Regions from separate parts of the Bariatricus sp. TF06-38A genome, predicted to be linked through region 4. Evidence: predicted binding sites of a transcription regulator. Region 4 holds the regulator's gene; each other region holds the start of a gene.
The links. The regulator Rex, encoded in region 4, represses fermentation and respiration genes when NADH is low (regulators of the CRP and FNR family bind a similar motif). The targets are predictions, from matches to a motif close to ATTGTTAANTANTTAACAAT.
Positions count from the first base shown of each region.

Region 1 (3,232 bases), on a different contig from region 4:
ATATATTTTTACGCTTGGAAGTGTATTTGTTCCACAGCTTGTAGGCGGTTTTTTGAAGGAACACGAAGACTGGGATGTGAATTTCCGTTTTTCTGTCGGAAATACGACAGAGATTATACAGGGGTTGAAAGAGGAGAAGTATGACATCGCTCTCTGCTCGCGAAAAGAAAAAGAATCCGGGATTGATTTTGTACCGATCGCTAAGGAAAAATTGGTTGTTGTTGTTCCAAGAGACCATGAGCTTGCCGGAAGAGGATCTGTTGATCTGAAGGAAACACTTCCTTATCCCCAGGTATATTTCACCAAGAACAGCGGGCTCAGACCGGTGATCGACCAGTTGTTTGAACAGACCGGAGGGACACCGAAGATAGCATATGAGATTCTGGAAGATGCATCGATGGCAGGTCTTGTGGCAGAAAATTTTGGAATTGCGGTAATGCCGGAGATTCCTATACTTAAAAATCTGAATGTAGATGTACTGGATATTGAGAATCCACCATACGAACGTTATATATATCTGGCGAAGCTGAAGGAAAAATATCTGGCGCCGGTTGTAAAAGAATTTATTGAATATGTAAAAGAAAGCAATGGGAAGGCACTTTAATAGGCCTTCCCATCTCTTTTGACAAACTGGATGAAACGTTTGACAGCGGGAATCTGGTATTTGTCGCGGATGTATCCCATATAAACGGTGTGGGTAAGGTCTGCATCGGCAAGCGGGAGTACGGTTACATTTGCCTGATCAACCGCATCGACCCTGGCAACCAGGGCGATTCCGAAATCTTCGGCAACCAGGGCAGCAATTGCGTTTTCATCCGGACACTCACAGACGATGTTTACCTTCAGCTTCTTTTCTTTATAGAAGTTACGGGTGAAGCCACCGAGTCCGGAATAGCGGTCATACCCGATCAGAGGATAGTCAGTAAGGTCACTGTAACAGACGGATTCTTTCTGGACAAGAGGATGTTCTTTTGGAGTAATTACAACCATATTCTGGTTCAAAATGGGTACAAAGGAAATATCCGGTTCATCCGCAACGAAAGAACCAAAGATCACATCGTGGCGGTCGGATTTGAGCCCCTGGATCATATCTGCAGTGTGCGTTTGGTTAAAATTGAAGGTTACATGCTTGTTGCGGTCTATATCCAGGAAGGATCGCACTGTATGCGGAATATAGTAGTTTGCCAGCGGAAATACATAGGCGATATCAATATGTCCACCGCTTCCGGCAAGCTGCTTCATCTTATGCTCGGCAATATGTACCTCCTCTAGGATCCGGTTGACATGTTCCAGGAAGACGCGGCCGGATTTGGTGAGGACAACATTGCGTCCCTGATGTTCAAAAAGCATCAGTCCAAGTTCTTCTTCCAGAAGCGACATGGACCGGCTGAGGCTTGGCTGGGAGATCTTAAGTACTTCTGCAGCCTGTCGGAAATGCTGCAGGGTTGCTACTTTTTGGAAATATTCAAGCTGATTTAGCGTCATGGTAAAAAATCCTTTCTATATTATATAAAATAATCATACCATAACTGATGCCAAAAAGCTATCAAAAACACACATAAGATATATTTGAACTATCAAATGATATCGTCTATAATTTAACTATCAAGAGGTTGTTTAAAAATTAACAAAAATTGGGCAAACGTTAAAAACATTCTCAAAGAACAAAGAAATAAATTTCGATGGAAGAAGAAAAGGAGAACAAATCATGGCAGAGAGAATTACAGGACACACAGAACTTATCGGACTTATGGCTTATCCAATCAGACATTCAAGTTCACCGGCAATGCATAATGAAGCATTTGCTTACCTTGGACTGGATTATGCTTACCTTGCATTTGAAGTTGACAACAGCACACTGGAAGATGCAGTAAAAGGACTTCGTGCTCTGAAAATGGTAGGATCTAACGTGTCTATGCCAAATAAAACAGTTGTTGGACAGTATCTGGACAAATTATCTCCGGCAGCAGAGCTTTGTGGAGCAGTTAACACAATCGTAAATGAAGATGGTGTTTTAACAGGACACATCACAGATGGTATCGGATTCATGCAGGCATTAAAAGATAACGATATCGATGTGATCGGAAAGAAGATGACAATCGCAGGCGCAGGCGGAGCTGCTACAGCAATTGAAATCCAGGCTGCACTTGACGGTGTAAAAGAAATCTCTATTTTCAACATTCATGATAAATTCTGGGCAAACGCTGAAGAAACAGTAAGAAAGATCAATGAAAAGACAAATTGCAAAGCTACTCTTTACGATCTGGATGACAAAGAAAAATTAAGAGAAGAAATGAACGATTCATACATCTTCGTAAACGGAACAGGTGTTGGTATGAAACCACTGGAAGGAATGTCAGTTGTACCGGATAAATCATTCTTCCGTCCGGAACTTATTGTTATTGATGTTCCTTACTCACCACTGGAAACAAAGATGCGTTCTATGGCAAAAGAAGTTGGATGTAAGACAATGAACGGTCTTGGAATGATGTTATTCCAGGGAGCAGCAGCATTCAAACTCTGGACAGGAAAAGAAATGCCGATCGAACACATGAAAGAAGTATTAAACATCAGATACGATGATTAATACCCGGCAGGCTTGTATTGAATATAAGAAGAAATCGAAAAAATTTGAAAAACAGGAATGTGAGGAAAAGAGATGAATAAGAAATACATACCCAGCGCCCTGATCCTTTATTTAAACTACTTTATCCACGGTGTCGGATGTTCCATCCTTGGACAGGCAGTCATCAAGGAAGCACTTGCCGCTTCCTGGGGCGTAGAAGTTATGGCAATCACTGCAATTTCAGCAGCACTCGGACTTGGACGTCTGATCGCGCTTCCGTTCGCCGGACCGCTTTCTGACAAACTCGGACGTCGTATTTCAACAGCGATCGGTAGTGGATCCTATGCAATCTACCTGATCGGACTTGCACTTGCATTTAATGCAGGAACAAATGGCGGATACCAGATCGCATATATCTGTGCAATCGTTGGTGGTATCGCAAACTCTTTCCTGGATACAGGAATTTACCCGGCTGTTTCAGAAATCATTTACAAAGCACCGGGCGTTGCAACTATGGGGATCAAATTCTTTATTTCTGTATCGCAGATGCTTTTACCGTTCGTACTTGGTGTAACTGTCGCTACAACAGCAACAGGAGCAACCTCTTACAACACACTGTTCTATGCATGTGGAATCGCTTATCTTGTACTTCTGGTACTGGTTATG
Region 1 is NZ_JAQFCE010000002.1:212,300-215,531, forward strand. It holds gene PG418_RS03195 (LysR family transcriptional regulator) at 1-604, shown strand, start outside; gene PG418_RS03200 (LysR family transcriptional regulator) at 601-1,485, opposite strand; gene PG418_RS03205 (shikimate dehydrogenase) at 1,709-2,587, shown strand; gene PG418_RS03210 (MFS transporter) at 2,660-3,232, shown strand, end outside.
Region 1: PG418_RS03205 (shikimate dehydrogenase) is a predicted target of Rex. The motif match lies at 1,613-1,632, and genes of this name have one in related genera.

Region 2 (3,232 bases), on a different contig from region 4:
GAAGATGCAGATTATGTATATATCTGCGAAAATAATACAATTTACGGAACCAAATTCAAGGAACTTCCGAACACGAAAGGCAAGACACTGGTAGCGGATGTATCATCCTGCTTCCTGTCTGAGCCTGTAGATGTGACAAAATATGGTCTCATCTATGGCGGAGTCCAGAAGAATATCGGACCAGCGGGTGTTGTTATCGCGATCATCCGTGAAGATCTGATTACAGAGGATGTACTTCCTGGAACACCGACCATGCTTACATACAAGACACATGCAGACGCAGGTTCTCTTTACAATACACCGCCGGCATACGGAATCTATATCTGCGGTAAGGTATTTAAATGGCTCAAAAAGATGGGCGGACTGGAAGTTATGAAAGAACGCAACGAAAAGAAAGCCAAACTGCTCTATGACTACCTGGATCAGAGCAAACTGTTCAAAGGTACGGTAGAAAAGAAAGACCGTTCTCTTATGAATGTACCATTTGTGACAGGCAGTGACGAGCTGGATGCCAAATTTGTAAAAGAGGCAAAAGAAGCAGGTCTTGAGAATCTGAAAGGACACCGTACTGTTGGGGGTATGCGTGCAAGTATTTATAACGCAATGCCATACGAAGGTGTGGAAGCCCTTGTTGCATTTATGAAGAAGTTTGAGGAGGAGAATCTGTAATATGTATAAATATTTTTGCTTAAACCCGATTTCTCCTGTTGGACTGGAGAAATTCAGTGATGACTATGTACTTGCCGGTGAGATGGCAGGAGCAGATGCGGTACTTGTAAGAAGTGCCGGAATGCATGAACTGGAATTTGATAAAGATTTAAAAGCGATTGCCCGTGCCGGAGCCGGTGTAAATAATATTCCACTGGACAAATGTGCGGAACAGGGAATCGTTGTATTTAATACACCAGGGGCAAATGCTAATGGTGTAAAAGAGCTGGTGATCGCCGGTATGCTGCTTGCATCCAGAGATATCCTTGGCGGTATCAACTGGGTACAGGAGAACGAAGAGGATGGCAATATTGCCAAAGATGCAGAAAAAGCGAAAAAAGCATTTGCAGGCTGTGAGATCCAGGGAAAGAAGCTTGGTGTGATCGGTCTTGGTGCAATCGGTGTCCTGGTTGCGAATGCGGCTACGCATCTTGGGATGGAAGTGTATGGCTATGATCCATATGTTTCTGTAGATTCTGCATGGAGACTTTCAAGAAGTATCCATCACACTAAGAATGTAGATGAGATCTACAAGGAGTGTGATTATATCACAATCCATGTACCGGCACTGGAAGATACAAAGGGTATGATCAATAAGAATGCCATCAGTCTGATGAAAGAGGGCGTTGTGATCCTGAACTTTGCAAGAGATGTACTGGTGAACAGTGAAGACATTGTGGATGCACTTGTTAGTGGAAAAGTCGGACGCTATGTAACTGACTTTCCGACACCGGAGATCGCAGGAGTGAAGCATGCGATTGTTATTCCGCATCTGGGAGCGTCAACTGCTGAATCAGAAGACAATTGTGCAAAGATGGCAGTAGAAGAGCTGAAAGATTTCCTGGAAAATGGAAATATCCATAATTCTGTCAACTTCCCGGCATGCGATATGGGGGTAAGGGATAAGACAAGAATTACGATTCTGCACAGGAATATTCCGAACATGATCGGTCAGTTTACTGCGCTTCTGGCAAAGGATAATGTCAATATCGATGATATGACGAATAAGAGCCGTGGCAGCTATGCATATACGATGATCGATGTGGATAATGATGTGGCAGAAGACGTGATAAAAGGTCTGGAAATGATCGAGGGTGTTCTGAAAGTCAGAGTAATTGCATAAAAAATGACAGAGGGTGCGTTTGGAAAAGCGCATCCTTTTTTGTTAAAAAAATAAGAATCCTGTTAAAAAAATAAGAATCCTGTTAAATGATTAATTACTGCCATTTCGGTAGCATTTCAAAAAAAAGTGTGTTACACTCGCAATAGATTGTGGCGGACTGTTATTGCAAGGAAAGAAGATACAAAGAGTATCAATATGTCATATACAGGGAGGTATTTAATATGGCAATAACAATCGGCATAAACGGATTTGGACGTATTGGAAGAGTTGCATTCCGCATTGCCATCAATCAGCCGGAAAAATTTAAAATTTGTGGGATCAATGTGAGAAACGCAGATCTGGATTATATGATTTATATGATCCGTTACGATTCGATCTTTGGACGTTTCCAGGGAAGTCTGGAAAAATATGAGGATGGAATTGTTGTAAATGGCGAGAAGATCCGAGTGTATTCAGAAAATGATGCTGCTGACATTCCGTGGGGAGAGTGTGGAGCAGAATACATTATAGATGCGACAGGTGCTTACTGTACGACAGAAAAAGCAATGGCACATATCCGGGGTGGAGCAAAGAAAGTGATCATCTCTGCACCGGCTAAAGATCAGGACACACCGACATTTGTAATGGGCGTGAATCATGAACTTTATCAGTCATCTATGCAGGTCGTTTCAAATGCATCTTGCACAACAAACTGTCTTGCACCGATCTGTAAGGTTTTGGAGGATAATTATGGAATAGAGTATGGTCTGATGTCTACCATCCATTCAGCTACAGCAAAACAGAAGGTAGTTGACTGCCGTTCGCTGAAAGACTGGCGTACAGGTCGTGCTGTATTCGGAAATCTGATCCCATCTTCAACAGGAGCTGCAAAAGCAATCTCACTTGTTATTCCGGCGTTAAAGGACCGTATGAATGGAATTTCTTATCGTGTACCGACTTCAGATGTATCCATTGTGGATCTGAATGTCGCGTTGAAGACAGAAGCCACTTATGAAGATATCTGTAAGAAAATGAAGGAAGCTTCCGAAACAACTCTTAAGGAGATTCTGGATTATGTGGATGATGAAGTTGTTTCTTCCGATTTTATCGGAGATAATCACGCATCCTCTTTTGATGCAAGGGAAGGAATCCAGGTAAACGGTCATTTTTTCAAACTGATCAGTTTTTATGATAATGAATGGGGATATACCAGTCAGATCTTCCGCATGATTTCGCATATGTACCAGGTGGACCATGGTGTAAAATAAAACAGATTGTAAATGAAAAAGTAAAACGTATATCAACAGTAACAGTCAGAAGCCATGAAAGAAAGAGTATCACGTGAACAAGAAGAAACGTGATACTCTTTTTGTTACATAGGAACATTCATTCTGATTTGGTATTCAAAATTTTTCAAAATGT
Region 2 is NZ_JAQFCE010000002.1:156,085-159,316, forward strand. It holds gene serC (3-phosphoserine/phosphohydroxythreonine transaminase) at 1-669, shown strand, start outside; gene PG418_RS02935 (phosphoglycerate dehydrogenase) at 671-1,831, shown strand; gene gap (type I glyceraldehyde-3-phosphate dehydrogenase) at 2,053-3,078, shown strand.
Region 2: gap (type I glyceraldehyde-3-phosphate dehydrogenase) is a predicted target of Rex. The motif match lies at 1,870-1,889, and genes of this name have one in related genera.

Region 3 (3,232 bases), on a different contig from region 4:
ATCCTTGATCGTAATCTTTTTATGCATCAGTTTTTCGTAAATGTACTCCGTAAGAACTGCTGCTGCTGTTGTCACAATAACAAGCAGCCATGCATGTGTGTCACGGAAGTTGTAAATTCCAAAGAAAGTTGCCGGTAACAGAGCGATGATAACCCACAGCATGATATTGCCGGTTGTCTCTTTAGAACGGATATGTGGTGAAGATGATACTTTTAACTGTTCACTCACTTTTATTCACCTCTTCCTCTCTATTCTATTTTTTCTTTTTGTTGGCAAGTGCGGTTTTTCTCATCGATCCGATTGCCTGCTTCAGTTGTCTCTTAGCCGGACATACATAACTGCAGGATCCACATTCTACACATTCAAGACCATTGAATTTGAGGAACGCTTCTTCGTCATGGCGTTCTGCAAAATCAGCCAGTCTTGACGGAATAATGCGGCTTGGACAGGCGTCAACGCACCGTCCGCAGTTGATACATGCTGTCGGTTCACAGGCTGATACTTCATCTTTTGACATGCAAAGAATAGATGAAGATGTCTTGGTGATCGGTGTATCGGTCGTATACATCGCAAATCCCATCATCGGTCCACCTGAAATAACTTTTTCACAGCCTTCTTTGAGTCCGCCGGCAGCTTCGATCAGTTCGTTCTGGTTGGTTCCGAAGAGTACTTTGTAGTTACCAGGATTTACAACTCCATCCCCTGTTACAGTAACGACACGTTCCATAGAAGGAATGCCTTTTACTACTGCATTGTAAATGCTGATGATGGTCTCTACGTTGTCTACTACACATCCAGCATCTGCCGGAAGCATGGTAGAATTGATCGCACGTCCTGTATTTGCAAAAATCAGCTGACGTTCTGCGCCCTGTGGGTACTTGGTCATCATCTCTCTGACTTCCATACGAGGCTCGTCCTTGGTCAGCTCTTTTAATTTTGCGATACAGTCCGGTTTGTTATCTTCGATTGCAAATAAACCTTTCGCATTGTCAAAAAGCTTCAGGATCACACGCATACCTTCTACCAGAAGTTCCGGATTCTCCAGCATTCTTCTGTAATCGGCAGTAATATACGGCTCACATTCCGCACAGTTTGCAATGATATAATCAATCTTGTCTGGCTCTTTTGGTGAAAGCTTCACTCTGGTAGGGAAACCTGCTCCACCCATACCTACTACGCCAGCCTCTCCAATGATATTCAGAATCTCTTCTTTTGTCAGTTCAGAAAGAGGTTTTGGCTGTGGATATTCTACTTCTTCATACTGACCGTCATTTGCAATGATGATACTGTTCACTTTAGAACCTGTCGGATTCACACGTGGTTCAATCGCTTTTACAGTACCTGATACGGATGCATAGATCGGTGCAGACACGAAGCCCCCCGCTTCGGCAATTTTCTGCCCTTTAAGCACATGGTCACCTTTTGCTACTACTGGCTTAGCCGGTGCTCCGATATGCTGGGATAACGGGTATACAAGATCACCCTGTGGCAGAAGTTCTACGATTGCCTTGTCTTTCGCAAGACTTTTTCCGTCGTTCGGATGAACTCCGCCTTTAAATGTCAAAAGTCCCATTTTGATATCCTTCCTTCCTGTTTTCTCTCTTATAAATATACTAAAATAAATCCTACAATTCCAGTAACTTTCGTCATTTTATTGTATATTTTCCAGTACATCTTGTCGTTTTTTTAACACAATAGTCTCCTTACACAAAAAAGAGAGGCTACTACGACCTCTCTTTGTGAATTTTCTGACTATTCGGTAAAATTTTTCATCTTACTTATCGAGATCACTTATGGATCCGAAAACTTTTTTCAGCTGTAGTTAGTTATGTCTACCAGTTTTTTTCAAACAAAAGATAGAGACTTCAATCAGTCTCTATCCTTGTATATCTTATTTAATTATTCTTCAGTTTCTTCCTGAGCTTCTGCATTTTCAAGTGCTTTCATGCTAAGGCTGATCTTCTTGTCAGCTTCGTTAAGATCTACGATCTTAGCTGTAATCTCCTGACCTACAGAAAGTACGTCTGAAGGTTTTTCAACATGTGCTCTTGAGATCTGTGATACATGAAGGAGTGCATCTACTCCAGGAGCAAGTTCTACGAATGCACCAAAGTCTGTCATTCTTGCAACTTTTCCTGTTACAACTGTACCTACAGCGTACTTCTCAGCTGCGTTAGCCCATGGATTTGTCTCCGGAAATTTTAAGCTGAGTGCAACTTTTGTATCATGGATATCTTTAACAAGAACTTTAAGAGTTTCACCAACTGTGAATACTTTCTTCGGATTGTCAACTCTTCCCCATGACATCTCAGAGATATGAAGAAGTCCGTCTACTCCGCCGAGATCGATAAATGCACCGAAATCTGTTACGTTCTTAACTGTTCCTTCGATCACATCACCGACTTTAAGTTTAGCGAAGAGTTCTTTCTGCTTTTCTGCTCTTTCAGCAACAAGAAGCTGTCTTCTGTCACCGATGATACGGTTTCTTCTTGGATTGAATTCGCTGATAACAAATTCGATTTCCTGATCTTTGTACTTAGAAAGGTCTTTTTCGTAAGTATCTGATACAAGACTTGCCGGGATGAATACTCTTGCTTCATCTACAACAACGCTTAATCCACCGCCAAGAATCTGAGTAACCGGTGCTTTCAGGACTTCTTTGTTCTCGAATGCTTCTTTTAATCTTTCGTTACCTTTTTCTGCAACAAGTCTCTTGTATGTAAGAAGAACCTGTCCTTCTCCATCATTGACTTTCAGTACTTTAACAGTCATCGGATCACCAACAGAAACAACAGTTGTAAGATCTACACTGTTATCATTGGTATATTCACTTCTGGTGATGATACCGTCTGCTTTGTATCCTATATTTAAGATGATTTCATCTGGCTTAACATCAATTACAGTACCATCTACGACCTCTCCATTATGAATTGTTTTAAATGACTCGTCTAACATTTGTTCAAAAGTTAATTCTGACATTATTTTGAACCTCCTCAATTATATTGTTGGGCGTGGATGCCCCTGCTGTAATACCTACTGTTTCCACGGACCTTAATTGATTCATATCAAAATCGTCAAGTGTCTGTATATAGTACGTATTGTGACATTCCCTGCTGCATATTTCATACAGTTTCTGGGTATTGGAACTATGTTTGTCTCCGATTACAATCATAGCATCCACCTCTTTTGCAATGCTCCTTGCTTCTGTCTGACGCTCTCTGGTTGCATTACA
Region 3 is NZ_JAQFCE010000002.1:244,003-247,234, reverse strand. It holds gene PG418_RS03365 (RnfABCDGE type electron transport complex subunit D) at 1-228, opposite strand, end outside; gene rsxC (electron transport complex subunit RsxC) at 254-1,573, opposite strand; gene rpsA (30S ribosomal protein S1) at 1,900-2,979, opposite strand; gene ispH (4-hydroxy-3-methylbut-2-enyl diphosphate reductase) at 2,960-3,232, opposite strand, start outside.
Region 3: rsxC (electron transport complex subunit RsxC) is a predicted target of Rex. The motif match lies at 1,675-1,694, and genes of this name have one in related genera.

Region 4 (3,232 bases):
AAGCACCTTTTTCAGTAATTCCTCCGAATGCGGTCCCATACCGAGTCCGCATCCAATACAGAGCACATCCGCCCATTCCAGCAAATCCGGAAGTTCTTCAAATGATTCTGTCTCATCCAGAGAATAGGTCGTCATTACCGCCTCCGGTAAAAGTTCCTGTAAGATTGCCCGGTTACTTTCCTCCGTATAAATCCGGACAAGACCTGCTCCCGAAAGATATGCTGCCCTGGCACTTAAATATGCTGCACCGGACATTCCTTTGCTTCCGGTAATCATCAGAACCTTTCCATAAGTCCCTTTATTAGAATCCGGTTTCCTTTGCGGCAGCATTGCCGGCACATCGGATTTTTCAAGTGCCATGCAGATTTCTTCTTCCGCAAAAAACTCCGGTCTGGTAATTCCGATCGGCGCTGTAACAAGCTTTCCTGTATACTCACATCCCGGATATAGGATCTGTCCCATCTTCTGAAACGCAAAGGTCACTGTAAGATCTGCTTTAAATGCCGTTCCAAGCACTTTTCCATCATCCGAACGGATCCCTGAAGGAGTGTCGACTGCCACCTTACAGGCAGTCATCCGATTCATCTGATCAATCACCTCTGCGTATCTGCCTTTTATTTCACGGGATAGGCCAATACCGAATACGGCATCTATAATAACACTATATTCTTTCTGTGGCAAACTGTTTCCTACAGATATTCCCAGATTTTCCAGAATTTTCATCTGGATTTTTGTTTCTTCACTACGATGGTCATAATTTCCGACCAATACTACATCTGGATGATTTCCTTCTTCTACGAGCATCCTTGCAATTGCGAATCCGTCACCACCGTTATTGCCACTTCCACACACGACCAATGCTTTCGACAAATCTATGTCTTCTGCTTTCATCGCAGCCACACACTGAAGTGCCGCCCGTTCCATCAGGACAAGGGACGGGACCTGCATCTTCTGTATCATTCTCTGATCCGATCTTCTCATCTGATCTGCTGTCAGTATTTCTTTCATATCCGGTCTCCCATACATTTAATTTTCAAAAAGGTGCAGGAAAAAATTTTCCTGCACCTCTGCCTTCTGGTCTGCTTTGCCTACTTTCCTTCATGTTCTTCATTGTATCTGGTGATATTATAAGATAATCTCATCAGACTTTCAGACAAATGAACATTCTCAACAATAATATTATCCGGCAGATTCAGATCTGTATGCGCAAAATTCCAGATAGCCTTAACTCCATTATCTACCAGGAGATTGGCAACCTCTACTGCTTTTGTCTTCGGAATCGTAAGAACCCCGATCTCAATATCGTTTTCTTTCACAAAATCCTTCAATTCATCCATCATACGGATCTCAACTCCACGGATCGTCAATCCGGCAAGCCTTGGGTTTACGTCAAACAGCCCTTTTAAAACAAATCCCCGATTTTCAAATGCTGCATAATTCGCCAGTGCCTGTCCAAGATTTCCTGCTCCAATGATAACGAATTTATGTTTCTCGTTCAGTCCAAGGATCTTACCTATCTCTGTATAAAGATACTTTACATTATAGCCATATCCCTGCTGTCCAAATCCACCAAAATTATTCAGATCCTGACGGATCTGTGAAGCAGTTACTTTCATTCTTTTACTTAATTCATTGGATGATATCCGTTCGACTCCGCTCTCCAGTAGTTCCCCTAAATAACGATAATACCGCGGAAGTCTCCTTATTACTGCCTGAGATATTTCTCTTGATGCCACTTTCACTTCCACCTTCCTATTTTTTGACTCATTATTTTTAATTATATAAGAATCTAGTGAAAAAGTCAAATTTTATAGTTGTTTTTTGTCGTATTTCAGCTATAATTATGTTACTGTGAGCAGTAACATAATTGCCACTTTAACAGGAGGATATAAAAATGATACTGGCATGTCATAATCTGTCAAAAAGTTTTGGGGATCAGGTCATCGTAAAAGACGGATCCTTTCATATAGAGAACCATGAAAAAGCTGCTCTTGTAGGTCTTAACGGAGCCGGCAAATCCACGATCCTCAAGATGATCGTAGGACAGCTTTCTCCCGATGCAGGGACGGTTGTTCTTACCAAAGGCAAAACTCTCGGCTACCTTGCACAGCATCAGGAGATGGAAAGCGGCAATACCATTTATGAAGAAGTCCGCACGGCAAAAGCCGAAGTCATTGAGATGGAAAAGCAGATCCGTACAATCGAGATAGAGCTTCCGTCTCTTTCCGGAGATGCTCTTGAAGCACGTCTTGCCACTTATCAGAGACTGACTTCTGCATTTGAGCACGCAGACGGTTACGCTTATAAAAGTGAGCTTACCGGCGTTCTAAAAGGTCTCGGATTTACAGAAGAAGAATTTACTAAACCCGTAGATTCTTTATCCGGTGGTCAGAAGACCCGTGTATCTCTTGGCAAACTCCTTCTTACCAAGCCTGACGTCCTGCTTCTGGATGAACCAACAAACCACCTGGATATGAACTCCATCGCATGGCTGGAAACCTATCTTCTGAATTATCCGGGTGCTGTTCTTATCGTATCCCACGACCGCTATTTCCTGAACCGTGTGGTTACAAAGGTGATTGAAGTCGAGCAGGGACAGCTTCATACTTATATGGGCAATTATTCTGATTTTGCTGTCAAAAAAGAACAGCTCAGAGAAGCCAGATTAAAAGAATACTTGAATCAGCAGCGTGAGATCAAACATCAAGAAGCCGTGATTGAAAAGCTCCGTTCATTTAACCGTGAGAAATCCATCAAGCGTGCCGAAAGTCGGGAAAAAATGTTGGACAAGATGACGCTTGTAGACAAACCGATGGAGATCAACACTGACATCCATCTGAAGCTGGAGCCTTCCCGTGTCAGTGGCAATGATGTCCTTTCTGTCAAAGGATTAAGCAAAGCCTTTCCGCCACAGACACTTTTCACCGATATCAGTTTCGAGATCAAGCGTGGGGAACATATAGCCATCATTGGCGACAACGGAACCGGAAAAACTACGCTTCTCAAGATTCTGAACAATGTGATCCAGGCAGACAGCGGTTCCTTTACACTGGGTGCCAATGTGGAGATTGGTTACTACGATCAGGAACACCACGTCCTTCATATGGATAAGACGATCTTTGAAGAAATTTCCGATGATTATCCGACACTTACCAACACACAGATCCGGAACATGCTTGCGGCTTTTCTTTTTACCGGAGATGATGTTTTCAAGCTGATCGGTGATTTAAGT
Region 4 is NZ_JAQFCE010000003.1:250,849-254,080, reverse strand. It holds gene PG418_RS05035 (NAD(P)H-hydrate dehydratase) at 1-1,008, opposite strand, end outside; gene PG418_RS05030 (redox-sensing transcriptional repressor Rex) at 1,089-1,736, opposite strand; gene PG418_RS05025 (ABC-F family ATP-binding cassette domain-containing protein) at 1,895-3,232, shown strand, end outside.